Regions from separate parts of the Mesorhizobium sp. KR2-14 genome, predicted to be linked through region 4. Evidence: predicted binding sites of a transcription regulator. Region 4 holds the regulator's gene; each other region holds the start of a gene.
What was found. The regulator PhoB, encoded in region 4, activates phosphate uptake and scavenging genes when phosphate is short. The targets are predictions, from matches to a motif close to TGTCATNNANCTGTCAT.
Positions count from the first base shown of each region.

Region 1 (7,899 bases), on a different contig from region 4:
CGTCATTCCCGACACGCAGAGCCAGGAAAAGAAGGATGCGCTGCGCCTGCTCGGCGCGGAACTGATCGAGGTTCCGGCCGTGCCTTACAAGAACCCGAACAATTATGTGAAGGTTTCGGGCAGGCTTGCCGAGCAACTGGCCAAGAGCGATCCCAACGGCGCGATCTGGGCAAACCAGTTCGACAATATCGCCAATCGCGACGGCCACATCCACACCACGGCGCAGGAAATCTGGAAGCAGACCGAAGGCAAGGTCGACGGCTTCGTCTCGGCCGTGGGCACCGGCGGCACGCTTGCCGGTGTCGCCGCGGGCTTGAGAGAAAAGAACCGCAACGTGAAGATCGCGCTCGCCGACCCGCTGGGCGCGGCGCTCTACAGCTATTACACCAGCGGTGAGTTGAAGGCCGAGGGCAGCTCCATCACCGAGGGCATAGGGCAGGGGCGCATTACCGCCAACCTGGAAGGTTTTACCCCCGACTTCTCCTATCAGATCCCCGACGCCGAAGCGCTGCCGATCATTTTTGACCTAGTGCAGGAGGAGGGCCTGTGCCTCGGCGGCTCCACTGGCATCAACATCGCGGGCGCCGTCCGGCTGGCGCGCGATCTCGGTCCCGGCCACACCATCGTGACGGTGCTGTGCGACTACGGTACGCGTTATCAGTCGAAGCTGTTCAATCCCGACTTCCTGCGCACCAAGGATCTGCCGATCCCCGAATGGATGGATCGCCAGACTGAAATCCCGGTGCCTTTCGAGGCGGTGGCGTAATGGCGCACGACACCTACGCAGTCTTCCGCGACGACGCCTATCTCGCGGAAGCCGAAGCACAGGTCGTGGCCGTGAACGATCGCGGCGGCATCATTCTCGACCGCACGATCTTTTACGCCACCTCCGGCGGCCAGCCGGGCGACACCGGCTTGATGACCCGCGCCGATGGCAGCCGCATCGCCATTGCGGCCACCATCACGGGCGAAACCAAGAACGAGATCATCCACGTTCCCGCGGCGGGGCAGCCGCTGCCCGAACCGGGCGAAAAGCTGGCGCTCGCCATCGACTGGCCTCGGCGGCATCTCTTGATGCGCATGCACACGGCCTGCCATCTGCTCACGGTCGTGTGCCCGTTTCCGATCACCGGCGCTTCGGTGGCGGAGGACGATTCCCGCGTCGATTTCGACATTCCGGATGCAGGCTTCACCAAGGAAGACGTGACGGCCTGGCTGATGGAACTGATCGCCGCCGACCATCCGGTGTTCACAAGGCTTATCTCGGATGACGAGCTTGCCACCAATCCGGGCCTCGTGAAGTCCAAGAATGTCAGGCCGCCGACCGGAAACGGCCAGATCAGGCTGGTCTGCATCGGCGAGGACGGGTTGGTCGACAGCCAGCCCTGTGGCGGCACGCATGTGCGCAGCACCGGCGAGATCGGCGAAATCCATATTGGAAAAATTGAGAAGAAGGGCCGCGAGAACCGTCGCTTCCGAATCCGCTTCGGAGCGCCGCCTGCCCAGTGAAGGTGACCGGGTGGTCCGCCCAGGCACGTAAGGTTACACGGCGCCTCGGGGGTTGGCGGGGTTCTTGCAACCGAAATTGATTCAACGCGATGCCAATATGTTGCATCATGCCGGCGAGAGGAGTCGCCGGCCGGTTCAACCTCATGTTGCGCTGGATCAAGGCGCTTCATGAAACGCCGTTATAGCTTGGCGCCAAAATGGGAAACACGGCCGCATGCCTGTCCGGCGCCCCCATCGCGGCCACCGAGGGAGTGAGAAATGTCCGAGACCAGTCCGTTCGTCGTCGATGCCGATTGGCTCCAATCCCGCCTCGGCACGCCGGGACTGTCGATCGTTGATGCTTCCTGGTACCTGCCAGCCCAGAAGCGGGACGCGCGGGCCGAATACGATGCGGCGCATATCCCCGGCGGCGTTTTTTTCGATCTGGACCTCGTGGTCGATGTGGACTCCAGCCTTCCCCACATGCTGCCGCGCCCTGGGATATTTGCCCAGCACGCCAGTTCCATGGGCATCTCCGCCGACGACACGATCGTGGTCTATGATGGCCCGGGCTTCTTTTCCGCTCCGCGGGTCTGGTGGATGTTTCGCGTGATGGGGGTTTATCAGGTCTTCGTGCTGGACGGCGGCTTCGACCGCTGGAAGGCGGCGGGGCGGCCGGTGACAACTGAGCCGACCAAGATCGCTTCGGGTTTCTTCCACGCCAATTTCGACGCCAGCCGCGTCGCCTCTCTGGCCGACATGCGCCGCATCGTGGAAACCGGCGAAAGCCAGATCGCCGACGCGCGCTCGCACGCCCGGTTCACGGCAGCCGAACCGGAGCCTCGGCCTGGCCTGCGCTCCGGCCACATGCCGGGCGCGAAGAACGTGCCCTATTCCTCACTGTCCGAGAATGGCGAGTTCCTTCCGCTGGAGCGCCTTGTAGAGGTGCTGGAGGACGCCGGATTGGACCTGACCAAGCCGGTGGTTACTTCCTGCGGATCCGGCGTTACGGCAGCGGTAATCACGCTGGCGCTCGAAAGCCTCCGCCACCGCGATCACAAGCTCTATGACGGCTCCTGGGCCGAGTGGGGCGCGCAAGCAGACACGCCGGTGGTGACCGGCGAGGACTGAGCATGACCGAACATGAGAATTCAACAACCGTGCCCGTCACGGTGACTTTCCTCGAAATGGCGGCGCCATTGGCGCACTACCCACCGCTGCCGCTCAACAAGCAGATCGCCCTTTTGCGGGCACGCAACATCCCGCTGCACTTCTATCGCTATCTGATGGACCGCGTGGGCCGCAAATGGCACTGGGTGAACGCCCTGCGCCTGACGGACGAGGAACTCGCGGCCAGCCTCCACCGCGAAGAGCGCGATATCCGCGTGCTATACCTTGAAGGGGCGCCAGCCGGTTTCTTCGACATCAAGCCGCATCTGCCCCACGAGGTCGAGCTTGCCTATTTCGGCATGATGGATCACGCCATAGGCCAGGGGCTGGGACGGTGGTTCCTCGGCGCTGCCATCGAGACCGCCTGGTCGTACAAGCCCCAGCGCGTAACTGTCCAGACCTGCACCATGGATCATCCCGCAGCGCTTCCGCTCTATCAGAAGCTGGGCTTTGCGCCTGTGGGCCAGAAGCACGAACTGGTGCGCACCATGACCTTGGCCGAGCGGTCAGATAGCGTCATGCGGCCCTGAGGGGCCCACCTACGGCCATTAACCACTCTTGCACGAAGCTGAAGACGCCGTTCATCGGTCCTTCAGCATCGCCGGGGCATGTTCGCGCCATCAATTCGGCCCCCGGCCATCCATGCAGGAGACACACATGATCAATCGCCGTCATTTCGCAGCAGCCATGGTCGCTCTGCTTGCCTTTCCGACCGTCGCGCCGGCCCAGAACATGATGCCTTCTGCCTCCCAGATCGAACGCCGTCTGGAGGAGGCGCCCACGCGCAAGCTCCGCCGCGACCAGCGCGTCACCGTGCGCGAGTTCAAGCGCCGGCCGGAACTGCGCCGCATGGCACCATCGATCGACATCCAGGCGATCAACTTCGAGTTCGGCTCGGCAGAGTTGCCACATTCGCAATACGGCAAGGTCAAGCAGATCGCCAACGCGCTCGAGCGCATCATTCGCCGCCGGCCGCACACGCGCATCCTGATCGAGGGGCATACCGACGCCGTCGGCTCCTTCGAAGCCAACCAGATCCTGTCCGAGCGCCGGGCGGAATCGATGAAGCGGGTGCTGGTGCGCGAGTTCCGCATCCCGTCCCACGTACTGGAGACGGTTGGCTACGGCGAGGAATTTCTGCTGGTGCCGACGCAGAACGAGAACTGGCAGAACCGACGCGTGACGCTGCGCCGCATCGACGATTTCCTGCGCTAGAAGCCCGCTTTCTCGACCTCCTCACAACAAGGCCCGCCGACGGTTTTTCGTTGGCGGGCTTTTTCTTTTGCCACCGCTGAAAAGCTTGTTTTTCAGAGAATTAGCAGTGACACGCGTCCGTGAAATCGCGCAAACGGCAGTCGCGGTGTTGTGATTGGGAAGTGTGCCGAAAAATACATATCTCCTCATCGTGGAAGAAATGAACCTTGGATAAGAAGTTTTTCTGACCAGCTCAGCATGACGCAAAAGACGGTTCAACCCGGTCGCCAAGTTTCGCTGGCTCCAGGCGTTTCTCCGCGGCTGTGTTTCAGAATGGAAGCAGCCATCGTTATTGATAAGGAGAAGGCAGATGGATAAGTTTCTATTCGCTTTTGCAGCAGTTCTTCTTGGTTCCGGCGCCGCCTTGGCCGATTCCGCACCGGCCACCGTAATCGTTCATCCGAGCCATGTCGTTCGCGAGACCTACGCGCAGGCCCTGTCCACGGGAGATACCGCGCCTACGGTGAAAGTGGTGAAGCAGTCGCGCATCAATTATGCCAGCGCAGCGGCCATGCAGGCTCTGGGCCACGCCCCCGTGTTCAATCCTCACGGCGGAGATGCGGCGCCTCCAGCCCGTTGAGCCGGTCACCCGCACTGCGATCCTTGAGCGGATGTGAGTTTCGAGGGCGACGGAGTTGATCCGCCGCCCTCTTGCTTTCCAGAGGTCCTGTGCAGTTGCGGCTTGCAAGAAGCAGGCCGTAATGGTCACGCGGCTAGCACTGCTTTCGGCTCGGCCGCTTCATAGCCAAGCGCTTCCGCCACGGCGCGATTGGTTATCCTGCCCTTGTGCACATTCAGGCCGTTTCGCAGGTGCGGCTCGTCCACCAGCGCCTTCAGCCCCTTGTCGGCCAGTTGCAGGCCGAAGTGCAATGTCGCGTTGTTCAGCGCATGCGCCGACGTCACCGGCACCGCGCCCGGCATGTTGGCCACGCAGTAGTGGATGATGCCGTCCACATCATAGGTTGGATTGGCGTGCGTGGTCGCGTGCGAGGTCTCGAAACAGCCGCCCTGGTCGATCGCCACATCCACCAGCACCGCTCCCTTCTTCATGCCTGACAGCATTTCGCGCGAAACCAGCTTCGGGGCGGCAGCGCCCGGGATCAGCACTGCGCCAATCACCACATCCCCCGTGAAGCATTCCTCTTCCAGCGCTTCGACGGTGGAGTAGCGGGTATGTACCCGCCCGGCAAAAATGTCGTCGAGCTGGCGCAGGCGCGGAATGAAGCGGTCGAGCACGACGACCTCGGCGCCGAGGCCGACGGCCATCTTGGCGGCGTTCAAGCCGACCACGCCGCCCCCGATGATCACGACCTTGCCCGGCAGAACACCGGGCACCCCACCCAGCAGCACGCCGCGCCCGCCATTCGGCTTTTGCAGCGCGGTGGCCGCCGCCTGTATGGCCAGCCTGCCCGCCACTTCCGACATCGGCGCCAGTAGCGGCAGGCCGCCTCGGTCATCGGTCACCGTCTCGTAGGCGATAGCGGTGACGCCGGACGCCAGCAGGCCCTTGGCCTGCTCGGGGTCGGGTGCGAGATGAAGAAAAGTGTACAGAATCTGACCGTCGTGCAGTTGCACCCACTCGCTCGGCTGCGGCTCCTTCACCTTCACGATCATGTCGGCACGGGCAAACACCTCCTCGGCGGTCCTGGCTATGGTTGCTCCGGCAGCGCGGTAGGCATTGTCGTCTGCGCCGATTCCGGCACCGGCACCTGTCTCGACAAGGATTTCGTGGCCATGGGCGGCGTATTCGCGCACCGCGCCCGGGGTCAGTCCTACTCGGAATTCGTTGTTCTTGATTTCCCTGGGGCATCCAACGCGCATGTGGGTCCTCCACTGTTGCTCCCTTGACGTAGGGTAAGGTGATGAAATCACAGATTCGCTCGCGCATCCTTGCGAATTTTGTTGCGTGGTGCTGATGGCGCGGATAATTCTTGCGTGAAATAGATAGTTATTCGAAGGAATGCCGAAAAGTGTCACTCGATCGCATCGATATCGCCATTTTGGACGCCCTGCAGCGCGATGGGCGCATTCCCAACGCTGCCCTGGCCGAGAAGGTCGGGCTGTCGCAGTCGGCCTGTTCGCGCCGGCTCGACAACCTTGAAAAGAGCGGCGTGATCCGGGGGTACCATGCGCGACTTTCCAATGCGGCGCTCGGGCACCAGATGACGGCGATCGTGCACATTTCGCTTTCGGGGCAGTTCGAAAAGACGCTGTCGGATTTTGAAGCCGCGATCAAACGCTGCCCCAACGTGCTCTCCTGCCACCTCATGTCGGGCGAATACGACTACATCCTGCGCATCGCCGCCAAGGACCTGGCAGACTACGAACGCATCCACAAGGAATGGCTGACCGCCATGCCGCACGTGACGAAGATCAACTCGTCCTTCGCGCTGCGCGAGATCATCGACCGCACCGCCTTGGGCATGAAGCCCGAGCTGGCCTGACGGCCGTCTTCCTTTCCATAACGCCGCCATCGTGGTGAGCGTCCTCGTTTTGCGAGGGTGCCAGGCCGGGCCGGTTGGTTCGGCTTTCGCGCATCCGAAATCGCCATGCCTGTGCTGCAGTCAGCGGCCTGTCATTGCCCCGTCATCCTCCCCTGCTGGACTCGTCAGGAATTCGGCGCGAAACTCCGGGTTTCGACGTCGATTTTTTTGAGCCTTTTCACAGGAGAGAAAACGCATGTCGCAAGTGCTTCCCTCGATTTCGCGCCGGTCATTTCTCACAGGCTCCGCCGCTGCCGGCGCCCTGGTGATGCTGCATCCCTTTTCGGCGCGCGCACAGGCAAACCAGGCCCATCTCAGGATCATGGAGACCACCGACATCCATGTGAACGTGCTGCCCTACGACTACTACGCCGACAAGCCGAACGACACGATGGGGCTTTCCCGCACGGCTTCGCTGATCGATGCCGTGCGCAAGGAAGCCACCAACACCATGCTGGTCGACAATGGCGACCTTCTGCAGGGCAGCCCCATGGGCGACTACATCGCTTATGAGAAGGGGCTGAAGGAAGGCGACGTCCACCCGATCATGAAGGGCATGAACCTGCTCGGCTACGAGTGTTCGACGCTCGGCAACCACGAGTTCAACTACGGCCTGTCCTTCCTCGATAAGGTGCTGGCCGGCGCCAATTTCCCATTCGTTTGCGCAAACCTGATCCGCGGTACGGAGCTCGCCTCCAACCCTCGCGACGACAAGCTCTATCTCAAGCCCTACGTGATCCTCGACCGGAAGATCAAGGACGGCGCCGGCGAGGAGCATCCGATCCGCATCGGCGTCATCGGCTTCGTTCCGCCGCAGATCATGATCTGGGACGCCAAGAATCTTTCGGGCAACGTAATGACCCGCGACATCGTTCAGGCAGCCAAGGCCTGGGTGCCGCAGATGAAGGAGGAGGGCGCCGACGTCGTGGTCGCACTTTCGCACTCCGGGATCGACACCAAGCAAAGCGACATGATGGAAAACGCCTCCTTCTTCCTGGCCGGCGTGGAAGGCATCGATGCGATCTTCACCGGCCACCAGCATCTCGTCTTCCCGGGAAAGAAGGATTTTCAGGGCCTCGAGGGGGTGGATGCCGAAAAGGGCACGCTGATGGGCAAACCCGCCGTGATGGGTGGCTTCTGGGGCTCGCATATGGGCCTGGTCGATCTTTTTCTCGAACGCGACGGCAGCAAGTGGCGCGTGGTGTCGGCAACCTCGGAGGCGCGGCCGATCTACGAGCGCGTCGACAACAAGAGCAAGGCCCTCGTTGAGGACGACAACCGCATCGCCGACGCTCTCAAGGAAGACCACGAGGCAACGCTGGCCTATGTCCGCCGGCCGGTCGGCAAGACCACGGCGCCGCTCTATTCCTATTTCGCACTGGTGGCCGACGATCCGTCGGTGCAGATCGTGAGCCAGGCGCAGATCTGGTACATCAAGGACCTGCTCAAGGAAACGAAGTGGAAGGACCTGCCGGTGCTTTCTGCGGCGGCGCCTTTCAAGGCG
Region 1 covers NZ_JBDZDR010000004.1:207,276-215,174, forward strand. Annotated here, with positions in the region: gene ABLE86_RS13075 (cysteine synthase A) at 1-766, shown strand, start outside; gene ABLE86_RS13080 (alanyl-tRNA editing protein) at 766-1,509, shown strand; gene sseA (3-mercaptopyruvate sulfurtransferase) at 1,768-2,619, shown strand; gene ABLE86_RS13090 (GNAT family N-acetyltransferase) at 2,622-3,188, shown strand; gene ABLE86_RS13095 (OmpA family protein) at 3,316-3,873, shown strand; gene ABLE86_RS13100 (hypothetical protein) at 4,223-4,492, shown strand; gene ald (alanine dehydrogenase) at 4,618-5,733, opposite strand; gene ABLE86_RS13110 (Lrp/AsnC family transcriptional regulator) at 5,883-6,356, shown strand; gene ABLE86_RS13115 (bifunctional 2',3'-cyclic-nucleotide 2'-phosphodiesterase/3'-nucleotidase) at 6,592-7,899, shown strand, end outside.
Region 1: a site for PhoB is predicted at 6,486-6,502, ahead of ABLE86_RS13115 (bifunctional 2',3'-cyclic-nucleotide 2'-phosphodiesterase/3'-nucleotidase). Genes of this name have one in related genera too.

Region 2 (7,899 bases), on a different contig from region 4:
TCCTGGAACGCCATCTTGTAAAGCCGGATCGAGATGACCTCGGTGGTGGGCTGGCTGGTCAGGATGTAGGCGAGATCAAAGGTCTTGAACGCCTCCATGGTGCGAAAGATGATGGCGATCATCAGGATCGGCGCCACCAGCGGGAGCGTGATGCGGAAGAAGGTGTAGAAGCTGCCCGCCCGGTCGATGGCCGCTGCCTCGTAGAGATGTTTCGGCACCGCGGACAAGCCCGCCAGCGACAGCAGCATGACGAAGGGCGCCCACATCCAGATGTCGGTGATGGCGACCGCATAGAGCGCCATGTCCGGATTGGCGAGCCACTCGAAGGTGCCCAGGCCCAGCGCATGGTTGATGATGCCGAAGGACGGGTCGTAGAGCAGCTTCCAGAACAGGCCGACGACGGCCATGGACAGCATCATCGGCAAGAGCAGCAGCGTGGTCAAAAGCCCCTTGAAGGGGATTTGCCGGTTGAGCAGAAGCGCCACCCCGAAGCCGACCAGCACCTGCCCGGTCACCGAGACGATGACGTATTTGGCGGTGATGGAAAAGTTCGACCAGATGAAGGGGTCATTGAGCAGCTCGCGATAGTTCTGCAGGCCGACGAAATTCGCCTCGGCGTTGGTGGAGGCGCGGAAGTCGGTGAAGGAATAATAGAGCGAATAGAGCAGCGGAAAGATGTTGAAGACGATCAGGAACAGGATCGTCGGGATGATGAAGAGGTTGCGGATCGAGAGATCGCTCATGCCGCGCGCGGCGGCCCGGGAACCCGGATCCAGCGTTGTCATGACTGCGGTCGCCAAGGCGTCGTTCCCCTGCAATGCCGGAAATGATGGAGGGGGCGGGCTGCGCCCCCTCCGACGCTTCTGTTGCCGCTATTCGCCGCGGCCGTATTTGGCGAAGGTGGCCTTCCAGTCGCCAGCCAGCGCGTCGAGCACTTCCTTGGACGTGCCCTCGCCGCCGACGATGTGCGGATAGAGGCGCTGGTTGAGCTGCTGCAGCAGCTCGGCATATTCCGGCACCGCCCAGAAGTCCTTCACCTTGAACATGGTCTCGTAGAAGGCCTTGTTGTACGGCGTCGCATTCTGGAACTCGTCGGACTGGAGCACGGCCGCGCTGCAGGTGTAGCCGCCGAGTTCGGCCCACTTCTTCTGGGTCTCGTCCTTGATGAACCATTCGAGGAATTTCATCGCCTCGTCCTGGTTCTTCGAATAGGACACGATCGAGATGCCCTGCCCGCCGAGCGCGGCGAACTGGTCGCCGTCGGGGCCGGGCGGATTGGCGAAGAAGCCGGTGTTCTTGGCGTGCGGGTTGGTGGCCTCGTTGAGCAAGGACGGGAAGAAGGCGAAGTAGTTCATGCTCATCGCCGCCAGGCCCTCGGTGATAGCCTGGTTGTTTTCCACGAAGAAGGTCTTGGCCCAGCCCGGAGGCGTGTACTTGTAGAGCTCCTTGTAGGCATCGAGGGCTGCCACCGCCTTGTCGGAGTTGATGTAGCCGTCGACCTTGTAGGTGGCCATGTCGCCCAGCTCGCCGCCATAGGAGAACAGCGCGTTCTCGAAGCCCATCGCCATCGCGTCATAGGAATTGTCGGTGTAGATGGCGATGCCGTAGCGCTTCTCGTCCGGGCGGTGGAAGAACTCGGCTATGTCACGCAGCGCCTTCCAGTCCTTCGGCGCGGCAAGGTCGTAACCGTACTTGGCCTTGAAGGCCTCCATTTCCTTCGGGTCTTCGAACCAGTCCTTGCGATAGGACCAGCCGACGGCGTCGCCCTCGAGCGGGATCGCCCAGTACTTGCCGCTGTTGCCGGGATATTCGGCGTAATATTTCACCGTGGCCGGGGCCATGACCTCGCCAAGCTTGTGCTTGTTGAAGAAGTCGGTGAGATCGACATAGTGCCCGCCGGTGGAGCCGGCGCCGAGCCACTGGCTGTCGCCGACGATCAGGTCATAGGCATCGCCCTTGGCGTTGAATTCAGTGAAGGCCTTGGTCTGGAAATCGGCCCAGGGCGTCGTCTCGACAGTCACCTTCACGCCGGTCTCGGCTTCGTACAGGTTAACGAGTTCCTGGAGGTAGTTGGCCGGGTCCCATTCGGCCCAGAAGATGGTGAGTTCCTGCGCGAACGCCGATGTGCTGCAGGCAAGCGACAGGCCTATGCCGGCAAACATGCCGGTCAGTGTCTTGCGCATTTGAGTTCCTCCCTTGTGCGCACTCTACCTTCTTGTCGAAGCCGCGCCGGACCGATGGTCGCTGGCTGCTCCGGGTAGTCTCAATGCACTGCTTGGGAACCGCCATCCCGCCGGTTCTAAATCGATTTAGGCTTTGACGCCCAATCCGCTCCTCCTCCAAAATCTGGTATTACCAATTGGCGCCAAGCCGTCAAGTGCTTTCTTTGGCAAGCAGTATCGTAGCAGACCGAACCGCCATGTCCTTCCATCTGGCAGGACCAGTTGTGGGTTGGCCGCCAGAAAATTCGCCGTCGACTGTGCAGCGTAACAAAACTGACACGCAACTGACACGGCCGTTTCATGATGCTCCGTTAGCGGACTCCCCCAGAGGCTGGAACAGCCAAACGGGGAAAGCACCATGCTGGAAATCCGCAACGTCTCGCGTCGCTTCGGCAAGAAGACCGCCGTGGACAGCGTCGCGCTCGACATCGAACAGGGCCAGATGGTCGGCATCATCGGTCGCTCCGGCGCCGGCAAGTCGACCCTTCTGCGCATGATTAATCGCCTCATCGACCCCTCCGATGGGGCGATTTTTTTTGATGGCAGGCAAGTGTCGGCCCACAAGGGCGCCACGCTTCGCCGCTGGCAGCGCGACTGCGCGATGGTGTTCCAGCAGTTCAACCTGGTGCCACGCCTCGACGTGCTGACCAACGTGCTGCTCGGGCGTCTGAACCACCGCTCCACCGCGCTCAACCTGATGGGCATCTTCTCCCGCGAAGAGCGCGCGCTGGCGCTTGCCGCGCTGGAGCGGCTGGACATCGCCCAGACCGCGCTGCAGCGCGCCGGCACGCTTTCCGGCGGCCAGCAGCAGCGCGTGGCCATCGCCCGGGCCCTGATGCAGCAGCCCAAGCTGATCCTCGCCGACGAGCCGATCGCCTCGCTCGACCCGATGAACGCCAAGGTGGTGATGGACTCGCTGCGCGACATCAATCTGCGCGAAGGCATCACCGTCATCACCAACCTGCACACGCTCGACACCGCGCGCACCTATTGCAACCGCATCGTCGGAATGGCGGGCGGCAAGGTGGTGTTCGACGGCCCGCCGGAAGAGCTGACGCGCGACGCCGTGCGCCTGGTCTATGGCGCCGACGCCAATGGCGAGGAAATTTCGGAAGCCATCACCTCCACCAGCATCCGCCCCGAGCGGCTGCGCAAAATAGAATCCGCCGGAAGCCTGGTGCCCGCCTTTGCCGGGCACTGAACGACCGTGATCGTCTCGCCCGCGTGAAGGGCTGCTAGCAGTCGAAAATGCAATCCGACTTAACAGGAGAGAACTCCATGTCGCTCAAGAAAGCCCTTCTGGGCGCGCTCGCCCTCGCCCTTTCCTGCGGCACCGCCGCCCGCGCCGAAACCCTGGAAACCTTCCGCGTCGGCATCCTCGGCGGCGAGAACGAGGCCGACAGCCTTCGCAACTACCAGTGCCTCGCCGACAAGCTGCCGGCCGCCATCGGCGTCAAGGAAGTGAAGCTGTTCCCGGCCACCGACTATGACGGCGTCATCCAGGGCCTGTTGGGCGGCACGCTCGACTATGCCGAGCTCGGCGCCTCGGGCTATGCCAAGATCTATCTCGCCAACGCCGACGCGGTCGAGCCGATCCTGACCACGGTGCAGACCGATGGCTCGCAGGGCTACTACTCGATCATGGTCGCCCGCAAGGATTCCGGCATCAAGACTCTCGCCGACATGAAGGGCAAGAAGCTCGGCTTCGCCGACCCGGACTCGACCTCGGGTTACCTGATCCCGGTCACCTCGCTGCCCAAGGACCTCGGCAACGTCGCTGTGAAAGAATTCTTCGGCGAGACCGGCTTCGGCGGCGGCCATGAGAACCTCGTGCTCGCCGTCAAGGACGGCAAGTTCGACGCTGGCACCACCTTCGGCTCGGGCGTGGGCGATTTCGACGAGGGCTACACCTCCGGCAACCTGCACAAGATGGTGTCCAAGGGCATGATCGACATGAAGGACTTCGTAGAGCTCTGGAAGTCGCCGCTGATCCCGAACGGCCCGATCGTGGTGCGCACTGAGCTCGACGCCGACCTCAAGGCTAAGTTCAAGCAGTTCATGGTCGACCTGCCGAAGACCGACCCGGCCTGCTTCTCCGCCATCCAGGGCGGCGACTTCACCAGCTACACCGAAGTCACGCCGGAATTCTACCAGCCGATCATCGACGCCCGTAAGGCGCAGATCGGCGGCTGATTGTCCTCCCAAGGGCGCTGCGGGGGTGAGGCTTCGGCCTTACCCCCTCATCCGCATTTCATGGCAGGGCCAATCGGTTGCGGCGGTAGGGCAATTGCACATGGCGCGACCTACCCCCACTCCGCCTCGCTTCGCTCGGCACCTCTCCCCCTCAAAAGGCGAGAGGAAGGGTGCCAGCCTTGCGGACGGCGCTTCCTCTCCCCCGTCGATCGGGGGAGAGGTTGTTTGCTAAGCAAACCGGAGTGGGGGTCGAAATTCCATATGCGATCGCCCTGCCCAAGCATCCATCCTTTCCAAAACCCAGTCTGAGTTGGAGACGGCATGAGCCAGACTGCCCACACCCTGTCCGCCGAAGGCATGGCCATCGAGCGGCACTGGCATGAACTGGCGGCGCGGCGCCGTCTCTACTCAGCCCTCATCGTCGGCGCATTGGCGGTGGCACTCGGCGCCTCGCTCTGGTTCGCCAATGAATCCAATGCCGGCAAGTTCTTCGACCGGCTGCCGCACTTCTTCGACTTCGTCGGCGATATGCTGCCCCGCGACGGCCTCGAGGTGTGGCGCGCGCTGTTCGACCTGCCCTCCCCCTATTTCGACGGCAGCCTGAAATACGACTACCCCGAAGGACGGGTCCATCTGTTCGGCTCGGGCTTCTACGTGCCAGAATATTTCTACAAGATGCTGGAGACGCTGAACATCGCAGCGCTCTCGACGCTGATCGGCTTCGTCTTCGGCTTCCTGCTCTGTTTCCTCGCCGCCAAGAACCTGGTGACCAGCCGCGCATTGCGCTTCGTGGTGCGGCGCTACATGGAAATCGTGCGCGCCTTCCCCGAGATCGTCATTGCCGGCTTCTTCGCCGCAGTGCTGTCGCTCGGCGCCATCCCGGCCATTCTGGCGGTGGGCATCCACACCATCGGCGCGCTGGGAAAACTGTTCTACGAAGTGGTCGAGAACGCCGACATGAAGGCCGAGGAGGGCCTGCGGGCGGTGGGCGCCAACTGGTTCGAGCGCGTGGGCTTTGCCATCGTGCCGCAGGTGATGCCCAACTTCATGTCCTACGCGCTGCTGCGCTTCGAGATCAACGTGCGCGCTTCCACCATCATCGGCGCCGTGGGCGGCGGCGGCATCGGCGAGGAGTTGCGCCTTTCGATCGGCCGCGGCCACGAGGCCAAGACGCTCGCCATCATCCTCCTGCTCTTCGTCACCATCGTCGCCGTCGACCAGCTTTCGGCCTGGCTGCGCCGCAAGCTGGTCGGCGCGCAATCCTTCGACTTCGGACGCTGACCATGACGCATCTTTCCGCCACCCAATTGTCCGAGATCGAAAGCCGCCATCCGGAGGTGTTCCACCGGCCGCTGCTGAAACGCTCGCTGCCCCTTCTGATCGCGCTCGGCACGCTCGTCTATGTCGTCTATTGCTGGTGGTTCTTCTCCATCGGCACGGTGATCGCCGGCGGCCAGTGGGACCGCGCCGAGATCTATGCGCGGCAGTGGTATTCCTACGACCTCAGGCCCACGATCCGCTTCTCGGGCGACGAGGCGAAGGTCACCTGGCCGCGCTATTCGCCGCTGGGCGACAATCCCAGCCCGGACTGGCTGGTTCAGGACGGCCGTAAGGTGACCGTGGACTTCGGTTCGGCCGGCCGCATCGTGGCCGATGCCAAGCTGGTCGAGGTCGAGCATCGCGGCGAGAAGCTGACGGTGGTTATCGAACCCACGGGCGCCAAGCCGCAGGGCGAACTGCCCGCCTGGGCAACGCTGCGCGAGGACGAGGTGAAGGCCGATTTCGGCTTTGCCGGCGAAGTGCGCATCATGCCCGAGCGCGTGTCGTTGAGCCGCCGGTTCTTCGGCTGGCCGAACTTCCTGTTCGATCCGCGCTCGCCCTTCTGGGGCAAGCCGCTGGCTGAAGTGGCGGGCCTGATCATCTCGGGCGAGCGCATCAAGCCCGAGATGTCGAATGCGGCGCTTGCCTTCGACAACATCTGGAACAACTCGCAATGGCAGCATGGCGACGTCTGGACAAAACTGTTGCAGACCATCGTCATGGCCTTCGTGGGCACGCTGTTCGCCTCCTTCATCGCGCTTCCGCTGGCCTTCATCGCCGCGCGCAACATCACGCCGAGCTTCCTCGCCAACCAGGCGACAAAACGTTTCTTCGACTTCCTGCGTTCGGTGGACATGCTGATCTGGGCGCTGTTCTTCACCCGCGCCTTCGGGCCGGGGCCGCTGGCCGGCATCTCGGCGATCTTCTTCACCGACACCGGCACGCTCGGAAAGGTCTATTCCGAGACGCTGGAAAACATCGACGACAAGCAGCGCGAGGGTGTGCGCTCGGTGGGTGCCTCGCCGGTGGTGGTGCAGCGCTATGGCGTGATGCCGCAAGTGCTGCCGGTGTTCGTCAGCCAGGCGCTGTATTTCTGGGAATCGAACACGCGCTCGGCCACCATCATCGGCGCGGTGGGTGCGGGCGGCATCGGCCTGAAGCTCTGGGAAGCCATGCGCACCAACTCGAACTGGGCCAACGTCGCCTACATGGTGCTGCTGATCCTGATCGTGGTGTTCATCTTCGACAACATCTCCAACGCGCTGCGGCGCCGGCTGATGGAAGGCGGCGCGGGACGCTAAGTCTGCCTTTGCCTCTCGCCTGAATTCGCCTAATCTGGTCCGACCAGATAGACTGGCGGCATTCAGGGAGGGAAGCGATGAATATTGCAGCGGGAACGAGCCGGGAAGGCAGCGCGCCGTTCGACCACGCAAAGCTCGACCGGCTGATGGACGAGGCCGGCATCGACGTGCTGGTCGCGACATCCAAGCACAATGTGCAGTACCTGCTCGGCGGCTACAAATTCATCTTCTTCTCGGCCATGGATGCGATAGGCCACAGCCGCTACCTGCCGGTGCTGATCTATGAAAAGGGCCGGCCCGAACATGCCGCCTATATCGGCAACCGCATGGAAGGCGGCGAGCATCACAACAACCCGTTCTGGACGCCGACGGTGGAGACCGCGAGCTGGGGCTCGGTGGATGCCGCCACGCTGGCTGCCGGACATCTGAGGAAGATCGGCAGGCAGGGCGCGCGCATCGGCATCGAGCCGGCCTTTTTGCCCTCGGACGCGCATCATGTGCTGGCGCAGGCGCTGGGCAACGAGAGACTGGTGGACGCCACCGGCACCCTGGAGCGGCTGCGCGCGATCAAGACGCCGCAGGAACTCGACCTGCTTCGCCAGGCCTCCGAGCTGATCACCGACGCGATGCTTGCGGTGTTTTCCGGCCAGCGCGCGGGCGCGAGCAAGCGCGAGATCGTCGAGGCGCTGCGCCGCGAGGAGACCAATCGCGGGCTGCAATTCGAGTATTGCCTGATCACCATCGGCGCCAGCCACAACCGGGCGGTGTCGCCTCAGACCTGGAACAAGGGCGAGGTGCTGTCGCTCGATTCCGGCGGCAATTTCCACGGCTATATCGGCGACCTCTGCCGCATGGGTGTGATG
Region 2 covers NZ_JBDZDR010000005.1:215,937-223,835, reverse strand. Annotated here, with positions in the region: gene ABLE86_RS15385 (sugar ABC transporter permease) at 1-800, opposite strand, end outside; gene ABLE86_RS15380 (extracellular solute-binding protein) at 873-2,183, opposite strand; gene phnC (phosphonate ABC transporter ATP-binding protein) at 2,581-3,423, shown strand; gene phnD (phosphonate ABC transporter substrate-binding protein) at 3,501-4,415, shown strand; gene phnE (phosphonate ABC transporter, permease protein PhnE) at 4,737-5,696, shown strand; gene phnE (phosphonate ABC transporter, permease protein PhnE) at 5,699-7,036, shown strand; gene ABLE86_RS15355 (Xaa-Pro peptidase family protein) at 7,114-7,899, shown strand, end outside.
Region 2: a site for PhoB is predicted at 2,486-2,502, ahead of phnC (phosphonate ABC transporter ATP-binding protein). Genes of this name have one in related genera too.

Region 3 (7,899 bases), on a different contig from region 4:
ATCGGCAAGCGCCAGCGGCATACTGGCGAGGAGCCCTGCAAATATGGCGGAAAAAACAGCGATTGCGCGCACGAACCCGTTCGATCCGGCCGTCATCATGTACCCCAAGAAACTCAACTTGGCCGGCTGCCGGGCAGCCGGCGAAAATCCGCCTCCGACTAGCACGAGCAGGTTAACTGCCTGTTTGCAGTTTGGTCCTGCCCGTGCGGGACTGACGCTGTCAGTCCGAGTTAGCCATGGTTGCTTGCGCCTTGTGCGAGGCTTCGACCACTGCCAGCGCCGTCATGTTGACGACACCGCGCGACGTAACCGAAGGCGTGAGGATATGCGCCGGCTGCGCCGCGCCCAGAAGGATCGGCCCGACATGCAGGGCATCCATCATCTGCTTCACGGCGGTAAGAGTGATGTTGGCCGAATCGAGGTTCGGGAACACCAGCAGATTGGCCTCGCCCTTCAGCGTGGAGTGTGGATAGACCCTCTGCCGCAGATGTTCGGCAAGGGCCGAATCCGCATGCATTTCGCCGTCGCTCTCAAGATCCGGTGCGACCTTCTTCAGGATGGCCGCGGCTTCCCGCATCTTCAGGGCGCTGGGTGTGTCCCGCGAGCCGAAATTCGAATGCGACAGCAGCGCCGCCTTTGGCTCGATGCCGAAGCGCCTGATCTGTTCGGCTGCCAGGATGGTCATTTCGGCGATTTCTTCCGCACTCGGGTCGACGGTGACATAGGTGTCGGTGAGGAAGATCACGCCACGGCTCGAAATGAGCATCGACAGCGTCGACAGGTCGCGATGGCGCACACCCTCGCGCGCGCCGATGATCAGGGTGACATTGCGCAGGTGCCGCGCGAAGCGGCCTTCGAGGCCGCAGATCATCGCATCGGCATCGCCGCGGCGGGTCGCCAGCGCGGCGATCGCGGTGGTGTCGGTGCGCACCATGGTGCGGGCGGCTTCCTGGGTGATGCCGCGCCGCCCGCCAAGCTGGATCATCAGGTCGACATAGTCGCGGTAGCGCGGATCGTCCTCGGGGTTGATCAGCTCGAAGTCGGTGCCGGCGCGAATGCGCAGGCCGTAGCGCCGCAGCCGCGTGTCCACCACGCTTGGGCGACCGATCAGGATCGGCTGCGCGATGCCTTCCTCCAGAACCACCTGCGCGGCCCGCAAAACGCGCTCGTCCTCGCCATCGGCATAGATCACGCGCTTGGCCGACGAGGTCTTCGCCGCTGCGAATACCGGCTTCATGACCAGGCCTGAGCGGAACACGAAGCGGTTCAGGCGATCGATATAGGCCGGGAAGTCGGTGATGGGACGCGTGGCCACGCCGCTGTCGCAGGCGGCCTTCGCAACCGCCGGAGCGATCCGCAGGATGAGACGTGGATCGAAGGGCGAGGGGATCAGGAAGTCAGGTCCGAAAGTCGGCGTCTCGCCGGAATAGGCGCGGGCCGCGACGTCGGAAGGCTCCTCGCGGGCCAGTCCGGCAATGGCACGCACGGCGGCCAGCTTCATCTCTTCGTTGATCGCGCTCGCGCCGCAATCCAGCGCACCGCGGAAGATGTAGGGGAAGCAGAGGACGTTGTTGACCTGGTTCGGGAAGTCGGAACGGCCGGTGCAGATCATTGCGTCGGGCCGTGCCGCACGCGCTACCTCGGGCATGATCTCGGGGGTCGGGTTGGCCAGCGCCAGGATCAGCGGCTTTTCCGCCATGTGCTGCAGCAGTTCAGGGCGCAGCACGCCGGCGGCCGACAGCCCAAGGAAAACGTCGGTGCCGCCGATGACGTCGTCCAGCGTGCGCGCGTTGGTGTCCTTGACGTAGGGGGCCTTCCAGCGGTCCATCTCTTCGACGCGCCCCTTGTAGGCGACGCCGTAGCGGTCGGTGACCCAGATGTTCTCGATCTTCGCGCCGAGCGAGACCAGCAGGTTGAGGCAGGCAAGAGCTGCAGCGCCCGCGCCGGAGGTGACGATCTTGACGTCCTCGATCTTCTTGCCGGCGAGTTCCAGCCCGTTTAGGACAGCGGCTGCGACGATGATGGCGGTTCCGTGCTGGTCGTCATGGAAGACCGGAATGCGCATCCGCTCCTTGAGGCGCTCTTCCACTTCGAAGCATTCGGGCGCCTTGATGTCTTCCAGGTTGATGCCGCCGAATGTGGGTTCCAGCGCCGAGATGGTCTCCACCATGCGCTCGATTTCCGGCGCGTCGATCTCGATATCGAACACGTCGATGCCTGCGAATTTCTTGAACAGGACGGCCTTGCCCTCCATCACCGGCTTGGAGGCCAGCGGGCCGATATTGCCGAGGCCCAGAACAGCAGTGCCGTTGGAAATCACGCCCACAAGGTTCGCGCGCGCCGTATAGTCGGCCGCGGTGGCCGGCTCGTCGCGGATTGCAAGGCAGGGGGCTGCCACGCCGGGCGAATAGGCGAGCGCCAGGTCGCGCTGGTTGCCAAGCGGCTTGGTGGCCTGGATCTCCAGCTTTCCCGCTACCGGATATTTGTGGAAGAACAGCGCCGCCTCATCGAGGTCGGAGCGTTTGGTGTTGTCTGTTTCCATGTCCATTTCCGCCGCTTACCCCGCGCACGGTCGCATTCGACCGCCTTTTGCCCTAGCAATCCGTCTTTCAGACATCGTCGAGTGGTCGGAAAGGCGTGGGATCGATAATTCCAGTGATTCCAATTGCTTGGAACCACTATTTCGCCAATTGAGTCAGATGTGTGTCGTCGCGTCAAAACGCGCTGACATACAGGCCGCCATCCACCGGAATGTTCTGCCCGGTAATATAGCCCGCATGCGCCGAGCATAGGAAGGCGCAGATCTGGCCGAATTCTTCCGGCGTGCCGAGGCGCTTGGCCGGTATGTCCGCGCTCAGCCGCAGCTTGCGCTCGCGCGCGGCTTCCGGGGTTTCCTCTACGCCCGTTCCATGCGTGGTGCGTAGGCGATCGGTGTCGAGCTTGCCGGGCAGCAGGTTGTTGATGGTGACGTTCTGGCTTGCGACCGTGCGTGCCACGCCTGCCAGGAACGAGGTGAGCCCGGCGCGCGCGCCTGACGACAGGTCCAGTCCCGGTATCGGGACATAGACCGACAGGGACGTGATGTTGACGATGCGCCCGAAGCCGCGCTCGGCCATGCCGTCAATCACTGCCTGCACGAGTTCGATCGGCGTGACCATGTTGTTGGTGACGCCTTCGAGAATTTTCTGGCGGTCGAGTTCGCGCAGCGGGCGCGGCGGCGGCCCGCCATTGTTGTTGACCAGGATGTCCGGCGCAGGCGCGGCGGCGAGCAGATCCTTCTGAACGGCAGGGTCCGCGACATTGCCTGCAATCTCGATGACGTCTACGCCGAACCGGTCCCGAAGCTCGCGTGCGGTTGCCGCAAGGGCCGCCGGGTCGCGACCGTTGACCACGAGGTTGCAGCCCGCCTCGGCCAGCGCCGTTGCGCAACCGCGGCCCAGCCCGCGGCTCGACGCACAGACGATGGCCGTCTTTCCTCGAATGCCGAGATCCATGATTTGCTTCTCCTCTGCAGGGTTGCGAACCTAGCTTGCGTGGCAAAAACCGCAACCGTCATACGCCTGTTGCATGGGGGCTTCATAGGCTTGCGCGACAGCAACGGAACAGAAGCCCATCCCCGGCGAAGCGCCACGCAAATTCCGCACCCTGTTCATTTCCGATGTCCATCTCGGCTCCAAAGCGGCCAAGGCGGTGTTTCTGATCGACTTCCTGCGCCACCACGAAGCGGAAACGATCTACCTTGTTGGCGACATTGTCGATGGCTGGCGGCTGCGGCGGTCCTGGCACTGGCCGCAAAGCCACAATGACGTCGTGCAGAAGCTGCTACGCCACGCGCGCAAGGGCACGAAGATCATCTACATAGCGGGCAATCACGACGAATTCCTGCGGATGTTCCAGGGTGTTCATTTCGGCGGCATCGTCGTTGCCGACCGGGCGATTCACAAAGCCGCCGACGGCAAGAGCTATCTGGTCATCCATGGCGACCAGTTCGACATGGTCGTGCACAATGCGCGCTGGCTCGCCTATCTGGGCGACAAGGCCTACGACATGGCCATCATGGTCAATCGGATGGTGACGCGGCTGCGTCAGTGGCTCGGCATGCCCTATTGGTCGTTCTCTTCCTGGGCGAAGGTGAAGGTCAAGAAGGCGGTCAATTTCATTGGCTCGTTCCAGGACGTCTTGGCCGATGAGGCTCGACGTTCGGATGTCGATGGCGTGATCTGCGGGCATATTCACCACGCCGCGATCGAGGATTTCGGCGACGTGCGCTATGTCAACACCGGCGACTGGGTGGAGAGCTGCACTGCGGTGGTCGAGCATTTCGACGGGTCGATGGAGATCGTCCACTGGCCGCAGGCGATCGCCCGGCCAGTACGCCGCAAGCCGCTCCGCGTGCCGGCCGAGATGGAAGAGGCCATCGGCAAGGCAGCCTGACGCCGCTCCCACCGCGCCGCCCGGCCCGAAATCGGCGGCGCTGTTTGCCCGGTGGTGTCCCCATGCTATGGGGCAGCAGCGTGACCGATCCCATTTCGCATGAGTCGCGCTTTCTGGATCGCCCCCTCCATGTCGTCGTCGCAAACGCTCACTGCGGCCCAGTTCGTGAAGCCGCGCTATTTCGAACTGCGGATATCGCTCATCTACCTGATGGTCTTCGTACCGGTGGGCGTGCACCTTCCGTATTTTCCGCTGTGGCTGGAAACCAAGGGATTCGATGCCGGCCACATCGCAATCATACTGTCGGCACCGATGTTCCTGCGTGTCTTGACCACGCCATTCATCACGAGCCTGGCAGACAAGGCGAACGACCGCGCCAATGTCCTGATTCTGACGGTAGCTGCCGCGCTGATGCTGTCTTCGGGCTACTTTCTGGAGCCCGACTATCTGACCGTGCTGCTGGTGTCCCTGGTTCTGGCCGTGTTCTGGACCCCGCACACGCCATTGGCCGATTCGCTCGCGCTCTCGGGCGTTCGGCGCTTCGGTGCGAACTATGCCGGGATGCGGATCTGGGGCTCCATCGCCTTCCTGGCCGCCAACCTCGCTGGCGGTGCCGTGCTATCAGTCTATGGAGCGGACGCCGTTCCCGCGATGATCACCGGCGGTCTTGCCGCGATACTGGTTGTCGTGTGCTTTGCTCCGCGACTCGGGCGCCCGCGGCGTGCTTCGCCGTTGTCGGCGGCTGAACTCCAGGAGGTCGCGCCGAAGCTCCTCAATGCCTATTTCCTGTTCTTCGTCATAGGAGCGGGCATCATCGTATCCAGCCACGGCTTTCTCTATGGCTTCGTGTCCATCTACTGGAAGTCGATCGGCATCAGCGAAACGCTGGTCGGCCTGCTATGGGCCTGGGGCGTGGTGGCCGAGGTTGCCATGTTCATGGTTTTCACGAGGGTCTTCGGCCATATGCGCCCCGTCGTCTTGCTGGTGATGGCCGGTGTGGCGGCAATGCTGCGCTGGGCCTCATTTCCGCTGATCTGGCCGCTGGGCGCGGGTGTCGCCGGCTTCTTCGCGTCGCAGACGCTGCATTCCATCTCCACCGGCCTGATCTTGATCGGGGTGCAAAAGATGATCGCCGAGACGGTGGTTGAAGAACGCATGGGCGCGGCGCAAGGCATTGCTTTCTTCGCCAGCGGCTTCTCCATGGCAACGGTCACGCTGTTTTCCGGCCTGCTCTACGAACAGCTCGGTGTCGGCGGCTTTTATGTGATGGTGGCGGTGGCGGCGCTGGGCATCGCTTTCATCTGCCTGGCGGCGCGCTCAGCCCCAAAGGGCCGCCTGGGGCGGTGACACCAGAGAGCCTTCGTAGACCAGACCCGGCTCGCGGTCGCGCGCGAGCAGCAGCGGCCCGTCCAGGTCGACGAAATCGGCACCCTGCGCCAGCAGCACGGCTGGCGCCATTGCCAGCGACGTGCCGACCATGCAGCCGACCATGACCGAGAAGCCGAGTTCGCGTGCGCGGTCGCGCAATTGCAAGGCCTCTGTCAGCCCACCGGTCTTATCCAGCTTGATGTTGATGGCGTCGTAGAGACCGACCAGCGATGCCAGATCTTCGATGCCGTGGCCGCTCTCGTCGGCGCAGATCGGCACGGGGTGCGGAATGTCGCGCAGGATCCCGTCCTTGCCCGCCGGAAGCGGCTGCTCGATCAACGCGATGCCGAGATCGGCCGCCAGCGCCAGGTTCTGCCGGATGTTTTCGTCGTTCCAGCCTTCATTGGCGTCGAGGATGATGCGGCTGTCGGGTGCAGCCTTCCGCACCGCCTCGATGCGCGCGATATCATTGTCGCTGCCGATCTTGACCTTCAGCAGCGGGCGCCAGGCATTTTCAGCGGCTTGGGCGGCCATGGCTTCAGGGCTTGAGAGCGACAGGGTGTAAGCCGTTTCCAGCGGCTGCGGCTTCGCGCGGGAAATGGTCTGCCAGACGGGTACTCCAGAGAGCTTCGCTTCCAGATCCCACAGCGCGCAATCAATGGCGTTGCGGGCTGCGCCCGCTGCCATCGACTTCATGAGGGCGTTGCGGTCCATGCCCGCCGCAATCCGGGGCGCCATCGCTTCGATCGCCTCGCGCACACTTTCCATCGTCTCGCCATAGCGCTTGTAGGGCACGCATTCGCCACGGCCGACGGCCGGCCCGTCGGCAATCTCGCAGACGATCACCTCGGCCTCGGTCTTCGAGCCGCGCGAGATGGTAAAGGTGCCGGCGATCGGAAAGCACTCGGCATTGACCGAAAGGACACGCGGCATGTTTTTTCTCCAAATTCTTGGACCGGCAAAGCTGAAAAAGTGACAGAGCCTCGATGACGGGATATGACAGGCTGTCATGACTATCAATGCTGCCGACGAAGCGAAAACCGCAAAAGAGCAGCCGCCCTTCATCGGCGAGGCGGAGCATGACGGCGTGCGCGCCTATGTCTTGTCGGGCACCTGGACGACGCGAACGGTCGCGCTGGTCGATGCTGAGATGCGCCGCCTCGAAACACGTAGGGACAGCGAGCCCGTGGTACTCGACCTTGCAGGGGTCGAAAAGATCGACACTGCCGGCGCCTGGCTGCTTGAAAGGCTGATCGCTGCGCGGGAGGCGCGCAATGCCGAGGTCAGGCTTACCGGCGAGAGCGAAGAGGCCACCATCCTTCTCGGCGCCGTGCGCGATGCCTCGCGGCGGGGCGGGGAGGTGGAACGGCCCAAGCCGCCCGGCCTCGTCATAGCGTCGCTGGAAGCGATCGGGCGCACGGTCTACACGATCCGCGACGACTTCCTCGCCTCCATGAACATTTTGGGCTCCACCATTCGCGGGGCGCAGTTGAAGCTTGGCCGCGGCCATGCCGTCAATCTGGCTGCGATCTTTCACCAGATCGACCGCATGGGCGTGGGCGCAGTGCCCGTCGTGGTGCTGATGTCGGCGATCGTGGGCGGCATCGTGGCCCAGCAGGGCGCCTACCAGCTTCGCTATTTCGGCGCCGACATCTTCGTCGTCGACCTGGTCGGCATCCTGATCCTGCGCGAACTCGGCGTCTTGATGACGGCGATCATGCTGGCGGGCCGTTCCGGCAGCGCCATCACCGCCGAGATCGGCTCGATGAAAATGCGCGAGGAGGTAGACGCGCTCAAGGTCATCGGGCTCAATCCTGTCGGGGTGCTGGTCTTTCCGCGCCTTGTTGCGCTGGTTATCGCGCTGCCATGCCTGACCGTGATTGCCAATTTCGCCGCACTCGGCGGCGCGATCGTGATCTCGTGGTTCTATTCGAACATCACGCCGACCGCGTTTCTCGACCGGTTGCGTGTCGGCATAAGCCTCAGCACGATTTTTTCCGGGCTGATCAAAGCGCCTTTCATGGCCATGGTCATCGGCATTCTTGCCTCCGTAGAGGGGCTGAAGGTCGGCGGCAGTGCCGAGTCGCTCGGGCGCCA
Region 3 covers NZ_JBDZDR010000001.1:277,891-285,789, reverse strand. Annotated here, with positions in the region: gene ABLE86_RS01315 (DUF2865 domain-containing protein) at 1-96, opposite strand, end outside; gene ABLE86_RS01310 (NADP-dependent malic enzyme) at 221-2,548, opposite strand; gene ABLE86_RS01305 (SDR family oxidoreductase) at 2,715-3,494, opposite strand; gene ABLE86_RS01300 (UDP-2,3-diacylglucosamine diphosphatase) at 3,646-4,434, shown strand; gene ABLE86_RS01295 (MFS transporter) at 4,564-5,781, shown strand; gene dgcA (N-acetyl-D-Glu racemase DgcA) at 5,752-6,735, opposite strand; gene ABLE86_RS01285 (ABC transporter permease) at 6,812-7,899, shown strand, end outside.
Region 3: a site for PhoB is predicted at 3,551-3,567, ahead of ABLE86_RS01300 (UDP-2,3-diacylglucosamine diphosphatase). Genes of this name have one in related genera too.

Region 4 (7,899 bases):
TTGGCCGCCGAGGACTGGGCGTCGGCGGAAATGTATTTGTCGCCCGAAGCTTCGAGCGCGGCCTTGATCGCCGCTTCGTCGGTCTTCCAGCGCTCCTCCTGGAAGTTCGACCAGGAAACGCCGATGATCTTGTCCTTCGCCTGCGCCACGCCTGCCAGCGACACCGACAGCGCGACACCCGCCAGCAAGGCGGTTGCAAACATCTTCATGATTTCCTCCCTGCGCCCCCTCCAGGGCGCGATGACGATGGCCTGGGGCCCTTGTCGAGGCTATTATTTCGAACCTCGAAAAAATAGTGTCGTAACCCTGAAGTTCTGTCAACATCCCGCCGAAGGTTGACGCGGCGCACGCGAACTGGAATCTGCGCAGCGCAACAAGGCTCCGGGAGGAAATGCCGAAATGCCGGTGGCGATCCGTCACGACGATCTGCGCAAGCGCAACCGCGCCATGGTCATCGCGGCCGTGCGGCGCGCGGGCCAGCCGTCCCGCACCGAGATCGCGGGGACCACGGGCCTCAGCCATTCCACCATCTCGGCCATTTCCGCCGACCTCATCGCCGAAGGCATCCTCGCCGAAAAGGCGGCTGAAGCCGCAAGCTCGAAGCGCGGCCGCCCGCAGGTAGCGCTCGGCCTCGCCCCGGAAGCTGCCGAAGTCATCACCGTGGTGCTGTCGCTCAATTTCCTGTCGGTCGCCGTGGTCGACTACGCCGGGCAGGTGGTCGCATCGGAAGAGCGCCGGCTGGAGACGCTGGCCACCGGGCGCGAAGCGCTGCTCGGCGACTGCGTCGCCATGGTGCGCCGGCAGGTCGAGGCCCGCCGGGCCGTAGGCCATCGCGTGCTGCGCATCGGCATGGCCGTGCAGGGCATCACCGATGCCGGCTCGCGCATGATGCTGTGGTCGCCGATCACGCCGCACGCGCATCTCGAATTCGCCGACCGGATCGAAGCCGCCACCGGCATCCCCGCCACCGTGGAGAACGACTGCAACATGATCGCGGTGGCGCTGCGCTGGCGAAAGCCCGAGCGCTACCGCAACGACTTCATCGCCATCCTGCTCTCGCACGGCATCGGCATGGGCATGGTGCTGAAGGGGGAGCTGTTCACCGGCACGCAATCGTCGGGCTGCGAGTTCGGCCACATGATCCACCGGCCCGACGGGGCGCTGTGCCGCTGCGGCCGGCGCGGCTGCGTGGAAGCCTATGCCGGCAACTACGCCATCTGGCGCAATGCGCGGGGCCAAAGCGAGGACCAGGCGCCGCTGGCAGACATTTCGGACGAAGAGATACGCGCCATGGCCGACAGGGCGCGGGCGGCCGACGGCCCGGAGCGCGAGGCCTTCCGCATCGCCGGCGAAGCCATCGGCTTCGGCCTCGGCAGCCTGTTTGCGCTGATCGACCCCGCACCCGTCGCGCTGGTCGGCATCGGCGCGACCGCCTTCGACCTCATCGAGCCGGCGCTGCGCTCAGCTATCGACAAGACCGCGGGCGGCCAGCACAACAAGGCGATCTCCTTCGACACCTTGCCGAACGAACGGCCGCTGATCCGCGAAGGCTGCACAATGACCGCCCTCACCTTCCTTGACCGCGAAATCTTCGCGCCGGGCCCTGCGCCGCTAAGCGCCGCGGGCGCGGCTTGAGCGGCGGCCGGGCCGGGCTCAGTCCTCGCGGATGGCGTAGCCCGAGCCTCGGATGGTGCGGATCACATCCGGCAGGTTGCCGGGATTGATCGCCTTGCGCAGGCGGCCCACATGCACGTCCACCGTGCGCTCGTCGATATAGATCGTCTCGCCCCAGACATTGTCGAGCAGCTGCCCGCGCGAGAAGACGCGGCCGGGGTGGCGCATCATGAATTCCAGCAGGCGGAATTCGGTGGGCCCGAGCTTGATCTCGCTCTTGCCGCGATAGACGCGGTGCGCCTCGCGGTCGAGCATGATGTCGCCCACCTTCAGCACGCTGGACAGAACCTCGGGCTTGGCGCGGCGCAGCAGCGCCTTCACCCGCGCCATGAATTCCGGCGTCGAGAACGGCTTGACCAGATAGTCGTCGGCGCCGGTGGAAAGGCCGCGCACGCGGTCGCTCTCCTCGCCGCGCGCCGTCAGCATGATGATGGGCAGGCGCTCGGTCTCGGGGCGCATCCTCAGGCGGCGGCACAGTTCGATGCCGGAGACCGCCGGCAGCATCCAGTCCAGCACCAGAAGGTCGGGCACATTCTCCTGCAGGCGGATTTCCGCCTCGTCGCCACGTGGCACGACCTCGACCTGATAGCCTTCCGATTCCAGATTGTAGCGGAGCAGGACGCCCAGCGGCTCCTCGTCCTCCACTACCATGATTTTCGGGGCGATCATCACTTTTCCGGTCTCCCGCTCAGGTCGTCGATTCCGGCGCCGAAAGCGAGGTCTCGTCGAACTTCGGCCGGTTGGGCGGCAACTGCTGGCCAGTCATCACATAGTAGGCGTTCTCGGCGATGTTGGTGACATGGTCGCCGATGCGCTCGAGGTTCTTGGCGCAGAACAGAAGATGCGTGCAGGCGGTGATGTTGCGCGGATCCTCCATCATGTAGGTCAGCAGCTCGCGGAACACGGAGGTGTACTTCACGTCGATGTTCTCGTCCGCCGCGCGCAGCGCCTTCAGGCCTTCGGGCTGGCGGGTCACATATCTGTCGACCACGCCGTTGATCTGCTCCAGCACCATGTCCGACATCGTCTCGATGGAGTGGGCGAGGCTGCGCGGCGTGGCGCTCTCACCCACGGCGCCGACGCGCTTGGCGATGTTCTTGGCAAGGTCGCCGATCCGCTCCAGGTCGCCGGCCATGCGGATCGCGCCCACCACGGCGCGCAGGTCCTGCGCCATGGGCTGCCGCTTGGCGATCAGCGTGATGGCGCGGTCGTCCAGCTCGCGCTGGCGCGCGTCCATCACCGCGTCGTCGGAAATCACCCGCTGGGCAAGCGCATTGTCGGAATTGACCAGCGCCCGGATGGCGCCACAGACCATGGCGCCGGCCAGATCGCCCATGTCGCGCAGCAGCCGGTCGATGTGCCCCAGTTCCTCGTCAAAGGACGTGACGGTGTGTTTGCCCATGATCATGTCTTTGCAATCCTTTGTCCGGCGTGCGGATCAACCGCGAGTCAGCCAAACCGGCCGGTAATGTAGTCCTGCGTGCGCTTGTCGTCGGGGTTGGTGAACATCTTGTCGGTGTCGCCCTCCTCGACCAGCTGGCCCAGATGGAACATGGCCGTGCGCTGCGAAACGCGCGCCGCCTGCTGCATGGAGTGGGTGACGATGACGATGGTGTAGTTCTGGCGCAGCTCGTCGATCAGCTCTTCCACGCGTGCGGTGGCGATCGGATCGAGCGCCGAGCATGGCTCGTCCATCAGGATCACCTCTGGCGAAACGGCGATGGCGCGGGCGATGCACAGGCGCTGCTGCTGGCCGCCGGAAAGCCCGGTGCCCGGCTCGTTCAGGCGGTCCTTCACCTCGTTGAACAGGCCGGCCTTCTTCAGGCTGGTCTCGACGATGGCATCCAGGTCGGCCTTCTTGCGGGCGAGGCCGTGGATGCGCGGGCCATAGGCCACGTTCTCGTAGATCGACTTCGGAAACGGGTTCGGCTTCTGGAACACCATGCCCACGCGGGCGCGCAGCTCCACCACGTCGATGCTCTTGTCGTAGATGTCCTGTTCGTCCAGCGTGATCTGGCCGGTCACGCGGGCGCCGTCGATGGTGTCGTTCATGCGGTTCAGGCAGCGCAGGAAGGTCGACTTGCCGCAGCCCGAAGGGCCGATCAGCGCCGTCACCTGGTTTTCGCGCACGTCGAGGTCGACGTCGAACAACGCCTGCTTGTCGCCATAGAACACGCACACCTTGCGGCCGCGCATCTTGATGATTTCCTTGGGCGTACCGTTCATCTTGTCGTTCACCGCGTTCTCGAGTGCCACTTCCGTCATGATGTTCATACTAAAGCATCCTTCGCCTACCAGCGCCGCTCGAAACGCCGTCGCAGCACGATGGCCGTGATGTTCATCGCCATCAGGAACACGAGCAGGATGATGATGGCGCCCGACATGCGCTCCACGAAGGCGCGCTCGGCCTCGTTGGCCCACATATAGATCTGCACCGGCAGCGCCGTGGCAGGCTCCAGCGGCGTGGCCGGATAGTCGGCCACGAAAGCGACCATGCCGATCAGCAGCAGCGGCGCCGTCTCGCCCAGCGCGCGCGCCAGGCCTATGATGGTGCCGGTGAGGATACCGGGGGTTGCCAGCGGCAATATGTGCTGGAACACCATCTGCATCTTGGAGGCGCCCAGCCCAAGGGCGGCCGAGCGGATCGAGGGCGGCACGGCGGCAAGGGCGGCGCGGGTCGCGATGATGATGGTGGGCAGCGTCATCAGCGTCAGCACCAGTCCGCCGACCAACGCCGCCGAGCGCGGCAGGCCGAGGAAGTTGATGAACACCGACAGGCCCAGCAGGCCGAACACGATCGACGGCACCGCGGCCAGGTTGTTGATGTTGACCTCGATCAGGTCGGTCAGCCGGCTCTTCTTGGCGAATTCCTCGAGATAGATCGAGGCGGCCACGCCGATGGGCAGCGCCAGCAAGAGCACGATCACCATCATGTAGAAAGAGCCGATGATCGCCACGCCCATGCCCGAGGTTTCCGGCCGGCTGGAGGCGCCGAAGGTGAACAGGCCCTTGTTGAAATGCTCGGCCAGCGAACCGTCGGCGGCAAGCTGCTTCATCCATGCCACCTGTTGGTCGGAAACCTTGCGCCGGCTTTCGTCCACCGAAAGGTCGATCTGGCCCTTGAAGGCGGAATCGATGTTGGCGGCAACAAGGATGTCGACATTGCGCGTCGTGCCGATCACCGACGGGTCGTCCATCACCACCGAGCGCAGCTGCGCCCGCACGCCGTCCGAAAGGAAGCCCTTGAGCTTGCGAATGGCAGCCTTGTCGTGCGGGTCGATGCCGAGCTTGGCCACAAGCGCGCTTTCGGCCAGCTTGGGATAGTTGGCCGTGATGAGCACGTTCGGGTCGGTCGCGCGCTTGCCTTCGGGGTCGATGACCTTCTCGTTGAAGGTTATCGGCAGGGTCACCGTCGTCTGCCAGAAGGCGGTGTAGCCCTTGGAGACCACGGAGGTCAGCATTACCGCCAGGAACACCAGGCCGATGGAAATCGCCAGCAGGCCATAGAAGCGGAAACGACGCTCGGCGGCGTAGCGGCGCTTCAGGCCGATGTCGCGGCGCGGGCGCGCAACGGTGCCGCCGGCAATGCCGTTCAAGGGAATGTCGGTCATTCGTACTGTTCCCGGTACTTGCGCACGATGTAGAGCGCGAAGATGTTCATCACCAGCGTCAGGGCAAACAGCGTGATGCCGAGCGCAAAGGCCACCAGCGTCTGCGGCGAGTTGAACTCGAGGTCGCCGGTGAGCTGGTTGACGATCTTCACGGTGATGGTGGTCATCGCCTCGAACGGGTTGAGCGTCAGATTGGCGGCCACGCCGGCGGCCAGCACCACGATCATGGTCTCGCCGATGGCGCGCGAGGCGGTGAGCAGGATGGCGCCGACGATGCCCGGAAGTGCTGCCGGCAAAATAACCCGCTTGATGGTTTCCGAGCGCGTCGCGCCAAGCCCAAGCGAGCCGTCGCGCAGGGCGCGGGGAACTGCGGTGATGATGTCGTCGGAGAGCGAGGAAACGACCGGGATGAGCATCACGCCCATCACCAGGCCGGCGGTGAGGATGCTCTGCGCCTGGATGAAGCTGGTGCCGCCGGCAAGTGCCGCACTCAGGTCGCGCAGGAAGGGCCCGAGCGTCACCAGCGCGAAGATACCGTAGACGATGGTCGGGATGCCCGCCAGCAGCTCCAGCGCCGGCTTGACCGTGGCGCGCAGCCTGGGCGAGGCGTATTCGGCCATGTAGACGGCCGACATCAGCCCGACCGGCACGGCCACCAGCATGGCCACGAAGGCGATGTAGAGCGTGCCGGCCAGGAGCGGGATCAGGCCGAACTGGCCTTCCGCACCTCCCGAGCCCGCGGCTGCGAAGCGCGGGTCCCACACGGTGCCGAAGAAGAAATTGGAAAGCGGCACGCGCTCGAAGAAGTGGATGGTCTGGAACAGCATCGACAGAACGATGCCGATGGTGGTCAGGATCGCGATGGTGGAAGCGGCCAGCAGGCCCCACAGCACCACCGTCTCGACATTGTTGCGCGCCCGCGCGCGCAGGCGGATCTGCGAGAGGCCGAAGGCCGCACCGGCCACCGAGAGCGCAAGGATGGCCACCGCGCCGACCGTGCGCAGCATGTCCTGGGTGCGATTGGCGTCCAACGCAATCGGGATCATGTAGTCTTGGGTATCGGGCGCCAGCGCCACGCCACGCGCGGCCAGCAGCGGCTGCAATTCGGCAAAGCTGGCCGGCGGATTGGTCGACATCGGCGCATCGAGCCGGCGCAGGCCGTTGGCGAGGCTCTTGGTCAGGCCGGCGGCAAGCGTGCGGCTGGCAATGGTGCTCTCGGCCGTCTGCTCGGGCAGTTGCCCCTTGATGCGGGCTTCGACGTAGAGGTTGGAGCCGACGCCCCAGACGACGATCAGAAGCAGCGCCGGAAGCGTGGCAAGCAGGGCTGCCCACCAGCCGTGGTAGTGTGCGCGGGAGTGCGGCTTGGCCGTGCCGTCGTCCTGCGCAATGGCGCGCTGGCGCCCGACAAGGAAGGCGGCGGCGCCGACGACCAGCACGAGCGCAAAGACGAACATCAACGACATGGGCTACTCCGGGCGGACAGGCTGCCCCGGGGCGCGGTAGTCTGGCGCGCCCCGGGGCATCGGTGTTCTATTTACATGGTCTTGCCGGCATCGAAAGCCTCGCGCTGTTCCTTGCGCTCGGCTTCAGGGGCGGCGACCAGGCCGTAGTCGGCCAGCGGGCTGTCGGGGCCGACCATCTGGTCGTCGAGGAAGAAGTCGACATATTCCTTCAGGCCGGGCACGACGCCGAGATGCGCCTTCTTGACATAGAAGTACAGCGGACGCGACACCGGATATTCGCCCTTGGCGATGGTCTCGGTCGACGGCGTCACGCCGTCCACGGTGGCGACCTTCAGCTTGTCGGCGTTGTTTTCGTAGAAGGAGAGGCCGAACACGCCCACGCCGGTCTTGTTGGAGGCGATGCGCGCCAGCGTCTCGGTGTAGTCGCCGTCGATGTCCACGGCCTTGCCGTCCTTGCGCACGGCCACGCAGGTCTTGCCGGCAGCCTTGTCGTCCTGGCCGGCGGCCTTGATGGCGTCGAGAGCGCCGGTGGCCTTGCAGCCGATCGACAGCAGCTTCTCTTCGAACACTTCGCGGGTGCCGTGCTTCTCGCCCGGAATGTAGGCGGCGATGTCCCAGTCGGGCAGGTTCGGGTTGACCTGGTTCCACTTGGTGTTCGGGTTGTCGACCAGCTTGCCGTCAACGACGATCTGGGCGGCCAGGGCCGTGTAGACGTCGGAAGGCGTCAGCGCCCAGTCCGGACCGTTGATGTCGGTGGCAAACACGATGCCGTCATAGCCGATCTTGACTTCCTGGATTTCCTTGACGCCGGCGTCGGCGCAGGACTTCACTTCGTCTTCCTTGATCTTGCGCGAGGAGTTGGCGATGTCGATGGTGTTCTCGCCCACGCCCTTGCAGAATTCCTTGATGCCGGCGCCCGAACCGCCCGACTCGACCACGGGGGTCTTGAAGTTGGTGAAGGTCTCGCCGAAGTTCTCGGCCACGATCTTGGCATAGGGCAGAACGGTGGACGAGCCGGCAATCTGGATCTGGTCGCGGGCGGCGGCAGTGCCGGCCGACGCGGCAATCGCGAGCGCGGCGGCGGAAGCCGTAAGGAAGTATCTGGTCATGAACCCTGACTCCTGTCGGAATTGACTTGCAACGCTTTTTTC
Region 4 covers NZ_JBDZDR010000007.1:100,819-108,717, reverse strand. Annotated here, with positions in the region: gene xylF (D-xylose ABC transporter substrate-binding protein) at 1-209, opposite strand, end outside; gene ABLE86_RS17685 (ROK family protein) at 400-1,635, shown strand; gene phoB (phosphate regulon transcriptional regulator PhoB) at 1,654-2,343, opposite strand; gene phoU (phosphate signaling complex protein PhoU) at 2,363-3,076, opposite strand; gene pstB (phosphate ABC transporter ATP-binding protein PstB) at 3,124-3,948, opposite strand; gene pstA (phosphate ABC transporter permease PstA) at 3,966-5,285, opposite strand; gene pstC (phosphate ABC transporter permease subunit PstC) at 5,282-6,748, opposite strand; gene ABLE86_RS17655 (substrate-binding domain-containing protein) at 6,820-7,857, opposite strand.